2 regions of the Stenotrophomonas sp. YJH_SMC_14-1 genome follow, and region 1 is predicted to be linked to the other one. Evidence: predicted binding sites of a transcription regulator. Region 1 holds the regulator's gene; the other holds the start of a gene.
What was found. Region 1 encodes HrcA, which represses chaperone genes, less so after heat shock. Its sites were predicted from a motif close to TTNGCACTCNNNNNNNNNGAGTGCNAA; they were not measured.

Region 1 (6,550 bases):
GAGCCACTGCCATCGCAGTCGCCGCACTCGGCCAGGGTCGGAATCTCGATGCGGCGCTCGACGCCGCGCACGGCTTCTTCCAGGTCCAGCTCCATCACGTAGCCGATGTCGGCGCCGCGACGCGCCTGGCGCGGACCACCGCCACCGCCGCCAAAGATGTTGCCGAAGATATCGCCGAAGATATCGTTCATGTCCGGGCCGCCCGGCCCGCCGCCGCCCATGCCGTGCTCGAACGCCGCGTGGCCATGGCTGTCGTACATGCGGCGCTTGTTGCCGTCGGACAGCACTTCGTAGGCTTCCTTGCACTCCTTGAAGGAGGCTTCGGCCGCCGCATCACCCGGGTTGCGGTCCGGGTGGAACTTCATCGCGCAGCGACGGTACGCCTTCTTCAGCTCGTCGTCGGTGGCGGTGCGGGCAACGCCCAGCACTTCGTAATAATCGCGCTTGCTCATATCGTGGATCTGGTTCCGGAAAGTCGGGATTCGTCAAAGCGGAAGAGCGGAACCAGGTCCGCTCTTGCGTCGGGCGCCCCGACACGCCGGTGGGCGGTCAGGACCCTGATGCGACAACGGGACGCTGGTGGCCAGCGTCCCGTGTCGGTCCGGATCAGGACTTCTTGTCGTCCTTGACTTCGGTGAACTCGGCGTCGACCACGTCGTCCTGCGCCTTGCCGGCATTGCCGGCGTCGGCACCCGGGGCACCGCCCTGGTCGGCCGAAGCAGCGGCGAACAGCGACTGGCCAGCTTCTTCCAGTGCCTTCGACTTGGCTTCGATCTGTGCCTTGTCGTCACCCTTCATCGCGGTTTCCAGGTCGGCCAGGGCCGCCTCGACCTTGCCGATGACATCGCCGCCGACCTTGCTGCCGTGCTCGGTGATGGCGCTGCGGGTACCGTGGATCAGGGCGTCGGCCTGGTTGCGGGCCTGCACCAGTTCCTGGAACTTCTTGTCTTCTTCGCGGTTGGCTTCCGCGTCGGCGACCATGCGCGCGATCTCTTCCTCGGACAGGCCCGAACCGGCCTTGATCTCGACCTTCTGTTCCTTGTTGGTCTTCTTGTCCTTGGCCGACACGTGCAGGATGCCGTTGGCGTCGATGTCGAAGGACACTTCCACCTGCGGCAGGCCACGCGGGGCCGGCTCGATGCCGGACAGGTCGAACTTGGCCAGCGACTTGTTGAAGCGGGCCTGTTCGCGCTCACCCTGCAGCACGTGCACGGTCACGGCCGACTGGTTGTCCTCGGCGGTGGAGAACACCTGCGAGGCCTTGGTCGGGATGGTGGTGTTCTTCTCGATGATCTTGGTGAACACGCCGCCCATGGTCTCGATGCCCAGCGACAGCGGGGTCACGTCCAGCAGCAGCACGTCCTTGACGTCGCCGCCCAGCACGCCGCCCTGGATCGCAGCACCCAGTGCCACGGCTTCGTCCGGGTTGACGTCCTTGCGCGGTTCCTTGCCGAAGAACTCGGTCACCGCCTGCTGCACCTTCGGCATGCGGGTCTGGCCGCCGACCAGGATCACTTCGCTGATGTCGCTCGAACGCAGGCCGGCATCGTTCAGGGCGACGCGGCACGGCTCGATCGACTTCTTGATCAGGTCGTCCACCAGGGCTTCCAGCTTGGCGCGGGTCAGCTTGATGTTCAGGTGCTTCGGACCCGACGCGTCAGCGGTGACGTACGGCAGGTTCACTTCGGTCTGCTGGGCGCTGGACAGCTCGATCTTGGCGCGCTCGGCAGCATCCTTCAGGCGCTGCAGGGCCAGCGGATCCTTGCGCAGGTCGATGCCCTGGTCCTTGTTGAACTCTTCAACCAGGTACTCGATGACGCGGTTGTCGAAGTCTTCGCCACCCAGGAAGGTGTCGCCGTTGGTGGCCAGCACTTCGAACTGCTTTTCACCGTCGACGTTGGCGATCTCGATCACCGAGACGTCGAAGGTGCCGCCGCCCAGGTCGTACACCACGATCTTGCGATCCTTGTTGTCGCCCTTGTCCAGGCCATAGGCCAGCGCGGCCGCGGTCGGCTCGTTGATGATGCGCTTGACGTCCAGGCCGGCGATGCGGCCGGCGTCCTTGGTTGCCTGGCGCTGGCTGTCGTTGAAGTAGGCCGGCACGGTGATGACCGCTTCGGTGACCTTCTCACCGAGGAAGTCCTCGGCGGTCTTCTTCATCTTTTCCAGCACCTTGGCCGAGATTTCCTGCGGGGCCATCTTCTTGCCGTCGCTGGTGGCCACCCAGGCGTCGCCATTGTCATGGGCCAGGATGCTGTACGGGACGTGCGCGATGTCCTTCTGCACTTCGGCGTCGGTGAACTTGCGGCCGATCAGGCGCTTCACCGCGTAGAAGGTGTTCTTCGGGTTGGTCACGGCCTGGCGCTTGGCCGAGGCACCGACCAGGACTTCGCCGTCCTTGGTGTAGGCGACGATCGACGGGGTGGTGCGATCGCCTTCCGAATTCTCGATGACGCGGGCCTTGCCGCCGTCCATGATCGCCACGCACGAGTTGGTGGTGCCGAGGTCGATACCAATGATCTTGCCCATGGGGGAGACTCCTGAGGATGCTTGTTGGTGTCAGTCCGGCCGTTCGGCCGGTGGATGAATACGATGTGGGGGAGGCTCGTGGAACATTCAAGCCGTCTCCCGAACGCTGTGTTCAGCGCCTGGAAAACCTTGCCAGGCATGGCCTTGCACAACCGGGACCGGGCAAAGCCCGGCCTGGTCCATCAATCGGCGGCCACCACCACCAGCGCCGGCCGCAGCAGGCGCTCGTTGAGCAGGTAGCCCTTCTGGAACACGGTCACCACGCTACCCGGGGCGGCGCCCGGCGTCGGCACCTGGCTGATGGCCTGGTGGTGTTCCGGGTTGAACGGCTGGCCGATCGGGTCCAGCAGGACCAGTCCGTTGTCGGCGGCCACCTTCAGCAGCTGCTTGTAGGTCAGCTCCAGGCCTTCGCGCAGCGGGTGCGGGTCGTCGCCGGCGGCCTTCAGGCCGGCATCCAGGCTGTCGAACACGGGGAGCAGATCGCCCAGCAGCTTCTCGTTGGCGAACTTGCGGGCCTGTTCGATGTCACGGGCAACGCGCTTGCGCTGGTTCTCCAGGTCGGCGCGCTCACGCAGGGCATCGGCCTTGACCTGTTCGATTTCGGCGCGCAGGCGCTCGACTTCGTCGTTGACGCCGGCGGTGGCGGCCGCATCGGCGGCACTCTGCTGGGATTCGATATCTGGCTGTTCGTGGTTCATGTCTGGGTCCCTGGCGGTCAATCTCCGCCTCCACCCACCCTAGTGTGGGCGGGATGCTGCGTTTCAAGCGTCGGATGTTCCCGGCGGGCGGCCGGCTGGCGAAAACGCCGCGCCCAGTACATCGGCGGTAGCCTGGACCAGCGGGATCACGCGGTCGTACGCCATCCGCTTGGGGCCGATCACCCCCAGCACGCCCAGCACCTGGCCATTGGCCGTGTAAGGGGCGGTGACCAGCGAGACGCCCTGCAGCGGCATCATCCCGGTCTCCTCGCCGATGAAGATGCGCACGCCGGGCGCCTGGATGGTCCGCTCCAGCAGCTGCAGGATCTCGCGCTTGCTGGAGAACAGCTCGAACAGCTCGCGCAGGCGCTCCAGGTCGGACAGGTCCTGCACCCCCATCAAGCGGGTCTGGCCGGCCACCAGCATGTCGTCGGCCGCCGGCTGCAGGGCCTGCTCGGCCAGCTCGATGCTGTGCGCCAGCAGCTGTTCCAGCTCGGAACGGGCATCGCGCAGTTCCAGCAGCAGGCGGGTGCGGATCTCGGCCATCGGCAGGCCGGCGAAATGGGCATTGAGGTAGTTCGCGACCTGCTCCAGCTGGCCCGGTGCGAACTCCTGGCGGGTCTCGATGACGCGGTTCTGCACCTCGTTGTCGGCAAACACCAGGATCGCCAGCACCCGGCGCCCGTCCAGCGCCACGAAGTCGATCTGGCGGAAGGCGAACTGCTCGCGTCGCGGCGCGCTGACCACGCCGACGAAGTGGCTCATCGCCGACAACAGCTCCGAGGCACTGCCGAGCAGGGCCTGGGTGCTGCCGCCGCCAGCCAGTTCCTGGCGCAGCCGGGCCAGTTCGCCCTCGCCCGGCGGCTGCATCTGCAGCAGGCTGTCGACGAAGACCCGGTAGCCATGTGCGGTCGGGACGCGCCCGGCGGAGGTGTGCGGCGAGGCCAGCAGCCCCAGGTCTTCCAGGTCACCCAGGATGTTGCGGATGGTGGCCGGACTGACCTCCAGCCCGGCCACGCGCGCCAGCGTCTGCGAGCCGACCGGCTCGCCGTCCTGGATGTAACGCGCGATCAGCGTGCGCAGCAGATGGCGCGCACGCGGGGCAAGCTGGTCGGGAGAACCGTGCATGGAATCAACCTGTGAGACACGGACACTAGATAATGGCGGCGCATCACCTTGGCAAGTCATTGGACCTCCCTCGCCCGCGTGCTAGCGTTGCGCGGCTGCTGATACCCCCCTTACCCATGCTCAGACATCTTTCGATCAAGGATTTCGCCGTCGTCCGCGCCACCGAACTGGAGTTCGGGCCAGGCATGACCGTGGTTTCAGGCGAGACCGGCGCCGGCAAGTCACTGATGGTCGACGCGCTGGGCTTCCTGTCCGGCCTGCGCGCCGACAGCGGCGTGGTCCGCCACGGCGCCGCGCGCGCCGAGCTTTCGGCCGAGTTTGCGCTGGAGCAGCTGCAGGCTGCACGCCAGTGGCTGGCCGACAACGAGCTGGACGACGAGGAGCAGTGCCAGCTGCGCCGGGTCATCCGCGCCGATGGCGGTTCGCGGGCCTGGATCAACGGCCGCCCGGTGACCCTGGCGCAGCTGGGCGACCTGGCCTCGCTGCTGGTGGAGATCCACGGACAGCACGAACAGCAGGCCCTGCTGACGCGCCCGTCGCAGCTGGCCCTGCTCGACGCCTATGCGCGCAACGAGAACGAACGCCGCCAGGTGCGACGCGCCGCCGCGGCCTGGCAGGCATTGGTCGATGAATCGCTGGCGCTGTCGCAACAGGGCGACGTCAGTGACCGGATCGGCTTCCTGGAGCACCAGCTGCGCGAGCTGGACCGTGAAGACCTGGAGCCGGAGTCGATTGCCGCACTCGGCGCCAGCCACCGCCGCCAGGCCCATGCCAGCGCCCTGCTGAGCGCCTGCCAGGCCGCCAGCAACCAGCTCAACGGCGACGACGGCAGCTCCGCGCTGGACCTGCTGCAGCAGGTGCGCCACGAGCTGTCGCGCCTGATCGAGCACGACCCGCGCCTGGGCGAGGTGGATGGCCTGATCGAGAACGCTTCGATCCAGCTGCACGAAGCCCTGTCGCTGCTGGATCGGGTGCATGACGACCTCGACGCCGACCCCGAACAGTTCGAGGAGAACGAGCGCCGCCTCGGCCGTCTGCACGACCTGGCCCGCAAGCACCGCGTGCCGATGGACGAGCTGGGTGCGCAGCGCGAGCGCATGCACGCCGAAGTGGAACAGCTGCGCGGCGCCGACGAACGCCTGCAGCGCCTGGCCGGCGAGATCGACAAGGCCGCCGCCGCCTGGCGCGCACAGGCCGAAGTGCTGACCGCCAGCCGTCGCAGCGCTGCTGCCGAGCTGTCGGCCACCACCACTGGCATCATCGCCGAGCTGGGCATGGGCGGCGGCCAGTTCCTGATCGAGCTGGAACCGCAGGACGCCGGCAAGCCCGACCCGCAGGGTGCCGAGCGCGTGGAATTCCTGGTCGCAGCCAATGCCGGCCAGCCGCCGCGCGCCCTGCGCAAGGTGGCCTCCGGCGGCGAACTGTCACGCATCTCGCTGGCCATCGAAGTGGCCGCGCTGGACCTGGATGCCGTACCGACCATGGTGTTCGACGAAGTCGACTCCGGCATCGGCGGCGCGGTAGCCGACATCGTCGGCCAGAAGCTGCGCGCGCTCGGCGAGAAGCGCCAGGTGCTGTGCGTGACCCACCTGCCGCAGGTTGCCTCCAAGGGCCATGCCCATTACCGGGTCAGCAAGGCCCCGGTGGAAGGCATGACCCAGAGCGCCGTGGAAAAGCTGGACAGCAAGGCGCGCGAGGAAGAGCTGGCGCGCATGCTCGGCGGCGTGGAAGTGAGCAAGGAAGCGCGCGCCGCCGCGCGCAAGCTGCTGCAGGTGTAACGCCGCCCGAGCCGGGCATAGGCCCGGCTTCCGCGCGGTAGTGCCGGCCGCTGGCCAGCAACCCAACACGGGTGGGCGAAGATCGTGAGGTTGCCGGCCAGCGGCCGGCACTACCCCCGTGGCTGCGTCAGGTCGACGTTCTCCACCAGGAAATCAAGAAACGCGCGCACCCGCAGCGGCAGGTAGCCGCCCTGCCCCAGGAACACCGCGTGCACCTCTTCCAGGTCACCGGGGTTGGCCTCTTCCAGCACCGGCAGCAGGCGCCCGGCGGCAATATCCTGCTGCACCTGGAATGCTGCCAGCCGCGCCATGCCCAACCCACCCAGCACCAGCTGGCGCAGCGCATCGCCGTTGCTGGCGCGCGCGTTGCCACTGGGCAGCAGCATGCGTTCGCGCCCGTCCTGCAGCAACGGCCAG
Region 2 (6,550 bases), on a different contig from region 1:
GCCGGCCGGCGCTGATCCTTGGTGCGGATGCAATGCGCGGCGGCCAGGTGGACATCGGTGCCGGCGCGTCCCGGATCTGCCTGCGCCGGCCGCAGGCCAGCTGACATCCGGCAATGACGCCAGCGGCAGCCTGGCATAGCATCACCGTGCGCCCCACCAGGAGTTCCACGCATGTGCCGTGCTGCCCTGATGTTGCTGACGCTGTTCCCGCTGGCCGTGCTGGCTGCACCTCCCCCGGTACCCTCGCCAGCCCGCATCGATGCCGAAGCGCAGCGGTTGATGCAGGCCGCACAGGCGCGCGGCATGGCACTGGCGGTGATCGACGGCGGAAAGGTGGTGCACGTCGCCGCCTACGGCGAGCGCAATACCGCAGGCGAACCACTGCGCACCGATACGGTGATGTACGCCGCCTCGCTGACCAAGATGGCATTCGGCCATCTGGTCGCGCAGCTGGCGCAGGACCGCAGGATCGATCTGGATGCCAGCATCGCCACAGCGCTGGACAAGCCGTTGCCGGACTATCCGCCCGAAACGAAGAAGTACGCCGACTACCGCGTGCTGGCCGATGATGCGCGCTGGCGCCAGCTCACCCCACGCCTGCTGCTCAACCACGCCAGTGGCTTTGCCAACTTCGCGTTTCTTGAACCGGACGGCCGGCTGAAGTTCAACTTCGATCCAGGCAGCCGCTACGGCTATTCCGGCGAAGGGCTGATCCTGCTGCAGTTCGTGATCGAACGCGGACGGCTGGGCGAGGATGTGGGTGCGTTGATGCAGCAGCGGGTATTCGACCGCTTCGGCATGACCCGCACCAGCATGATGTGGCGCGGGGACTTCGCCACCAACCTGGCCGACGGCTGGACCATGGAGGGCACCGCCGAGCCGCACGATGAGCGCAGCCGCGTGCGCGCGGCCGGTTCGATGGATACCACCATCGCCGACATGGCCCGTTTCGCCGCCGGCTACGTGCGCGGCGATGGGCTGTCAGCGACGATGCGCAAGGAGCTGGTGCGGCCGCAGCTGCCGATCACCACCGCCAGCCAGTTCCCCACCCTGCAGCCGGAGCTGCCGAAGGCGCTGCAGCGCAAGGACCTGGCGACCGGCCTGGGAGTGGTGACGTTCCGTGGCCCGCAAGGCGCGGGCTTCTACAAGGGTGGCCACGATGATGCGGTCGGTAATACGCTGGTGTGCGTCGAGCAGCAGCAGCGCTGCGTGGTGATCCTGGGCAACGATGTGCGCGCCGAGGCGACCTTCCCGGCGCTGGTGGCCTTCGTGCTCGGCGACATCGGCGTACCGTGGCAATGGGAGTACGGCGCTGCGAAGGCATTCGTGAAGTAGATCCACGCCATGCGTGGATGACCTCCCTTCAACGCGCCTGCTCGAAGAACATCAGGTAGACCAGCCGCCCATTCTCCGGCCGGTCGCCGAAGGCCGGGCCGGCGGTATGCCAGAACCACGGGCGCAGCAGCACCAGGCGGTTGAAGCGCATCGGGATGCGCATGGTCATTTCCCACTGGCTGTCGTCGACGCTGTCGCGCTCGATGATGTCCCGATGCATGTCGCCGCCGTTGGCGTAGCCCAGCGCAGCCAGCTCGTAGGCGTTCAGCGCCATGCGCTCGGTGTTGGTGCGGCGATGGCGGAAGAACTCGGTACCCCCTTCGCAGTGCTCCGGGGCGCTGAGGTAGAGGATGCCGGACCAGTGCGAATGGTCGGTGTGCACCTTGGCGCGACCCACATCGCTGGCCAGGGTCAGCCGGAACTTGCCGTGCGACTGCAACGGATTGACCGGCCGCAGCGGCTCGTTGACCAACCGCGACGCGGCCTCGGACAGGCCGTCCAGCTCCAGCCGTTCGAGCGAATTACGCCCGGGGAATGCCCCCTCCTGCGCCGGGTAGGTCAGGCCCAGCCCGGCCTGGCGCAGGCCGTGTGCATCGGCTGGAGAGAGGAAGTCGTCGACGACGATGAACGAGGTAGGCATGGTCTGCGAGCGTAGCGACGCGGCGCCATGGCGGCAACCGGGCAACAAAAAACCCCGCCTCGCGGCGGGGTTTTTCCGTGCATCGGGGAGACGCGCCGGCCAGGGCCGGCAACGTCCGACGCGGGCGTGGGCCTTAGAAGTCCATGCCGCCCATGCCACCCATGCCGCCCATGCCACCGGCGCCGCCCATGGCCGGCTCGTCCTTCTTCGGAGCTTCGGCAACCATGGCTTCGGTGGTGATCATCAGGCCAGCGATCGAGGCCGCGTTCTGCAGCGCCGAACGGGTCACCTTGGTCGGGTCCAGGATGCCGAACTGCAGCATGTCGCCGAACTCGCCGGTGGCGGCGTTGTAGCCGAAGCTGCCGGTGCCTTCCTTGACCTTGTTGATGATGACCGACGGCTCGTCACCGGCGTTGGCAACGATCTCGCGCAGCGGGGCTTCCATCGCACGCAGGGCAATCTGGATGCCGTGGTTCTGGTCTTCGTTGGCGCCCTTCAGGCCGGCCAGCGCGGTGATCGCGCGGACCAGGGCAACGCCGCCGCCCGGAACCACGCCTTCTTCAACGGCCGCACGGGTGGCGTGCAGGGCGTCGTCGACGCGATCCTTCTTTTCCTTCATTTCGATTTCGGTCGAGGCGCCGACCTTGATCACGGCAACACCGCCGGCCAGCTTGGCCACGCGTTCCTGCAGCTTCTCGCGGTCGTAATCCGAGGAGGTGTCCTGGATCTGGGTCTTGATCTGCGCCACGCGTGCATCAACGTTGGCCTTGTCGCCGACGCCGTCGATGATGGTGGTGTTCTCCTTGGAGACCTGCACCTTCTTGGCGCGGCCCAGGTCCTTGATGGTGGCCTTCTCCAGCGACAGGCCGACTTCTTCGGAGATCACGGTGCCGCCGGTCAGCACGGCCATGTCTTCCAGCATCGCCTTGCGACGGTCGCCGAAGCCCGGGGCCTTGACGGCCACGACCTTGACGATGCCACGGATGGTGTTGACGACCAGGGTGGCCAGTGCTTCGCCTTCAACTTCCTCGGCCACGATCAGCAGCGGCTTGCCGGCCTTGGCGACGCCTTCCAGCACCGGCAGCAGGTCACGGACGTTGGAGATCTTCTTGTCGTGCAGCAGGATGAACGGGTCATCCAGGTCAGCGGTCTGCGACTGCTGGTTGTTGATGAAGTACGGCGACAGGTAGCCGCGGTCGAACTGCATGCCCTTGACCACGTCCAGCTCGTTGTCCAGGCCCGAGCCTTCTTCAACGGTGATGACGCCTTCCTTGCCGACTTCCTTCATCGCGTCAGCGATGATCTGGCCGATCGACTCGTCCGAGTTGGCCGAGATGGTACCGACCTGGGCGATCGCCTTGTCGTCGGCGGTCGGCTTGGAGATGTTCTTCAGCTCGGCGACGGCGGCCGAAACGGCCTTGTCGATACCGCGCTTGAGGTCCATCGGGTTCATGCCGGCGGCAACGGCCTTGGCGCCTTCGCGGATCAGGGCCTGGGCCAGCACGGTGGCGGTGGTGGTGCCGTCGCCGGCATCGTCGTTGGTGCGCGAAGCAACTTCCTTCACCATCTGCGCGCCCATGTTCTCGAACTTGTCAGCCAGTTCGATTTCCTTGGCGACGGAGACGCCGTCCTTGGTGATGGTCGGGGCGCCGAAGCTCTTTTCCAGCACGACGTTGCGGCCCTTCGGGCCCAGGGTGGCCTTGACGGCATTGGCGAGAACGTTGACGCCGCGCACCATGCGCGAACGGGCGTCTTCACCGAAACGAATATCCTTGGCAGCCATTGCATTTACCTCATTGGTAGCGCCGGACGATGCCCGGCGGCTGGGAGTTTGGGATCAGGTTGAAACAGGTCGCGCCGAGGCTCAGCCGATGACGGCGAGCACGTCGTCTTCGCGCAGGACCTTGTATTCGACGCCTTCGCTCTTGTACGAGCTGCCGGCGTACTGGCCATAGATGACCTTGTCGCCGACCTTCAGCGACGGCGCGCGCACGTTGCCGTTGTCCAGCGGCTTGCCCGGGCCGACGGCCACGACCTCACCCTTGGTGGACTTTTCCTTGGCCGAGTCGGGGATGACGATGCCACCGGCGGAGATTTCGTCGGCTTCGATCGGCTTGACCACAACGCGGTCGTGCAGCGGCTTGATGCTCATAGGAGACCTCTTAAGTGATTGATTGGTCTAAAAAAGTCCGGCGATGTTAGCACTCACCCCAGGCGAGTGCCAGAACCGCACGTGAAGAAACCCGACAACGTCGGGAGCAGGGCAGAGATGGAGCCCCGCCGCCCCCTTTCAAGGGCGGAATGAAAAAATTTTTTCCACCCGCGCGCCTCGGCCAAGGCGTCGGTCCTGGACAATTTCGGTGACAAGCGTCGCACTGTCAGATATCTGACGTTCATTTACGACAAAGTGTCACTGGATCGGCCTTAGGCTCGGTCACGCATTCCCAATCACAAGGAGTAGTCGATGCGATTGCTGTCCCCGCTTGCCGCCGCCTGCCTGCTGGCACTGGCCGCGGCGCCGGCCCAGGCCGAGGTCTTCATCAACGAACTGCACTACGACGACAGCACCGCCGCCGGTGACGTCGGCGAAGCCATCGAAGTGGTCGCTACCGCAGGTGAAGACCTGTCCGGCTACCGCCTCTACCTCTACAACGGCAGCAATCCTTCGGCCGCCACGGTCTACGCCAACAACCCGGTCCCGGCCGGCACCGCCGCCAGTTGCGGCAGCGCCAGCATCGCCGTGGTCAACTACCCGACCAACGGCATCCAGAACGGGCCGAACGACGGCATCGCCCTGGTCGACGCCAGCGGCAAGGTGGTCCAGTTCCTCAGCTACGAGGGCGCCATCACCGCCTCCGGTGGCCCTGCCGCCGGCATGACCAGCCAGAACATTCCGGTGGCCGAGACCAACAGCACGGCGCCGGGCACCTCGCTGCAGCTGACCGGCAGCGGCAACCAGTACGCCCACTTCACCTGGGCCGAGTCGGCCAGGCAGACCTTCGGCAGCTGCAACAACGGCCAGACCTTCAGTGGCGGCGGCACCCCGGGCCCGAACACGCCGCCGTCGGTGTCCACCACCACCCCGGCGCAGGGCAGCAGCACCTTCCCGGCCGCCGCCGATCTGGAAGTGGTGTTCAGCGAGACGGTGAACCTGGCCAGCGGCGCGTTCGCGCTGAGCTGCGGTACCTCCGGCAGCGTGCCGCTGACCTTCCCGGCCAGCGGGCGCAGCGTGAAGCTGTCCACCAACACCGCGCTGGTGGCCGGTGAAGCCTGCCGCTTCGACATCCGCGCCGCACGCATCACCGACCTGCAGGGCGCACACCCGGCGGCCGACAGCCGCATCGCCTTCACCGTGGCCAGCACCGGCGGCAATCCGGACCCGGGCAACCCGGGTGTGCCGGCCGGTTACTACTCCAAGGTCAACACCAGCAGCCCGAGCCAGCTGCGCTGCTCGCTGCACGCGACAATCAAGGGCCACACCGCCTACCCGTACAGCGGCTCGGGCACCAGTACCTGGACCATCCTGGAGATCGCCGACGAGGACCCGAACAACCCGAACCGCATCCTCGACGCGTATCGCAACCGCAGCTACGCCAAGGTGACCGATCGCGCCGGCAGCGGCAGTGGCCTGAAGTACAACCGCGAGCACACCTGGCCGAACTCGCTGGGTTTTGCCACCACCACGGGTGACAAGGGCCTGCCGTACGCGCCGTATACCGACACCCACATGCTGTACCTGACCGATGCACAGTGGAACGCCGACCGTGGCAACAAGCCGTTCGGCAAGTGCGACGCCAGCTGCGGCGAGCGCGCCACCGAGGCCAACAACGGCCAGGGTGGCGGCAGTGGTGGCTATCCGGGCAACTCCAACTGGGTGCGCACGCCGGACGGCAACACCGGCACCTTCGAGGTGTGGAGCAAGCGCAAGGGCGACATGGCGCGTGCGGTGATGTACATGGCGATCCGCTATGAGGGTGGCAAGGATGCGGCCACCGGTCAGTCCGAGCCGGACCTGGAGCTGACCGACGACCGCAGCAAGATCGTCAAGACCAGCAGTTCGCCGGCCTACATGGGCCTGCTGTCGACGCTGATCGACTGGCACCTGTCCGATCCGCCGGATGATGCCGAGCGTGCCCGCAATGACGTGGTCTACAGCTTCCAGGGCAATCGCAACCCGTTCATCGATCACCCCGAGTGGGCCACCCCGGCCCTGTTCACCTCGGCCAAGCCAGCCACCTGCCAGCTGGCCAACTGACCGCGCAACGCTGCGGTCCACTGCCGCCGCCGGGCCCAGACCCGGCGGCGGCCCTATACTCGACGGTCATGCCGACCGTCGATCCCGTCCTGCTGCTGTTGACCACCTGCCCGGACCGGGCCAGTGCCGAGCGCATCGCGCACGCGCTGGTCGGCGAGCGCTTGGCCGCGTGCGTGACCCGCCTTGATGGCGCGCAGTCCACCTACCGCTGGCAGGGCGAGGTGACCACCGATGCCGAGCTGCAGCTGCTGGTAAAGACCACCGCGAGCCGCGTCGATGACGCAATCGCCCGGATCGTCGAACTGCATCCGTATGAACTC

Region 2: AC5P9P_RS18495 (co-chaperone GroES) is a predicted target of HrcA. The motif match lies at 4,174-4,200, and genes of this name have one in related genera.

Annotation. Positions count from the first base shown of each region.
Region 1 covers NZ_JCAFVK010000001.1:889,023-895,572, reverse strand. The annotation lists gene dnaJ (molecular chaperone DnaJ) at 1-452, opposite strand, end outside; gene dnaK (molecular chaperone DnaK) at 607-2,529, opposite strand; gene grpE (nucleotide exchange factor GrpE) at 2,712-3,227, opposite strand; gene hrcA (heat-inducible transcriptional repressor HrcA) at 3,291-4,355, opposite strand; gene recN (DNA repair protein RecN) at 4,472-6,133, shown strand; gene AC5P9P_RS04405 (LysR family transcriptional regulator) at 6,244-6,550, opposite strand, start outside.
Region 2 covers NZ_JCAFVK010000011.1:23,403-29,952, forward strand. The annotation lists gene AC5P9P_RS18475 (aspartyl protease family protein) at 1-104, shown strand, start outside; gene AC5P9P_RS18480 (serine hydrolase domain-containing protein) at 172-1,335, shown strand; gene AC5P9P_RS18485 (DUF6445 family protein) at 1,364-1,975, opposite strand; gene groL (chaperonin GroEL) at 2,109-3,758, opposite strand; gene AC5P9P_RS18495 (co-chaperone GroES) at 3,840-4,127, opposite strand; gene AC5P9P_RS18500 (endonuclease) at 4,440-6,230, shown strand; gene cutA (divalent-cation tolerance protein CutA) at 6,299-6,550, shown strand, end outside.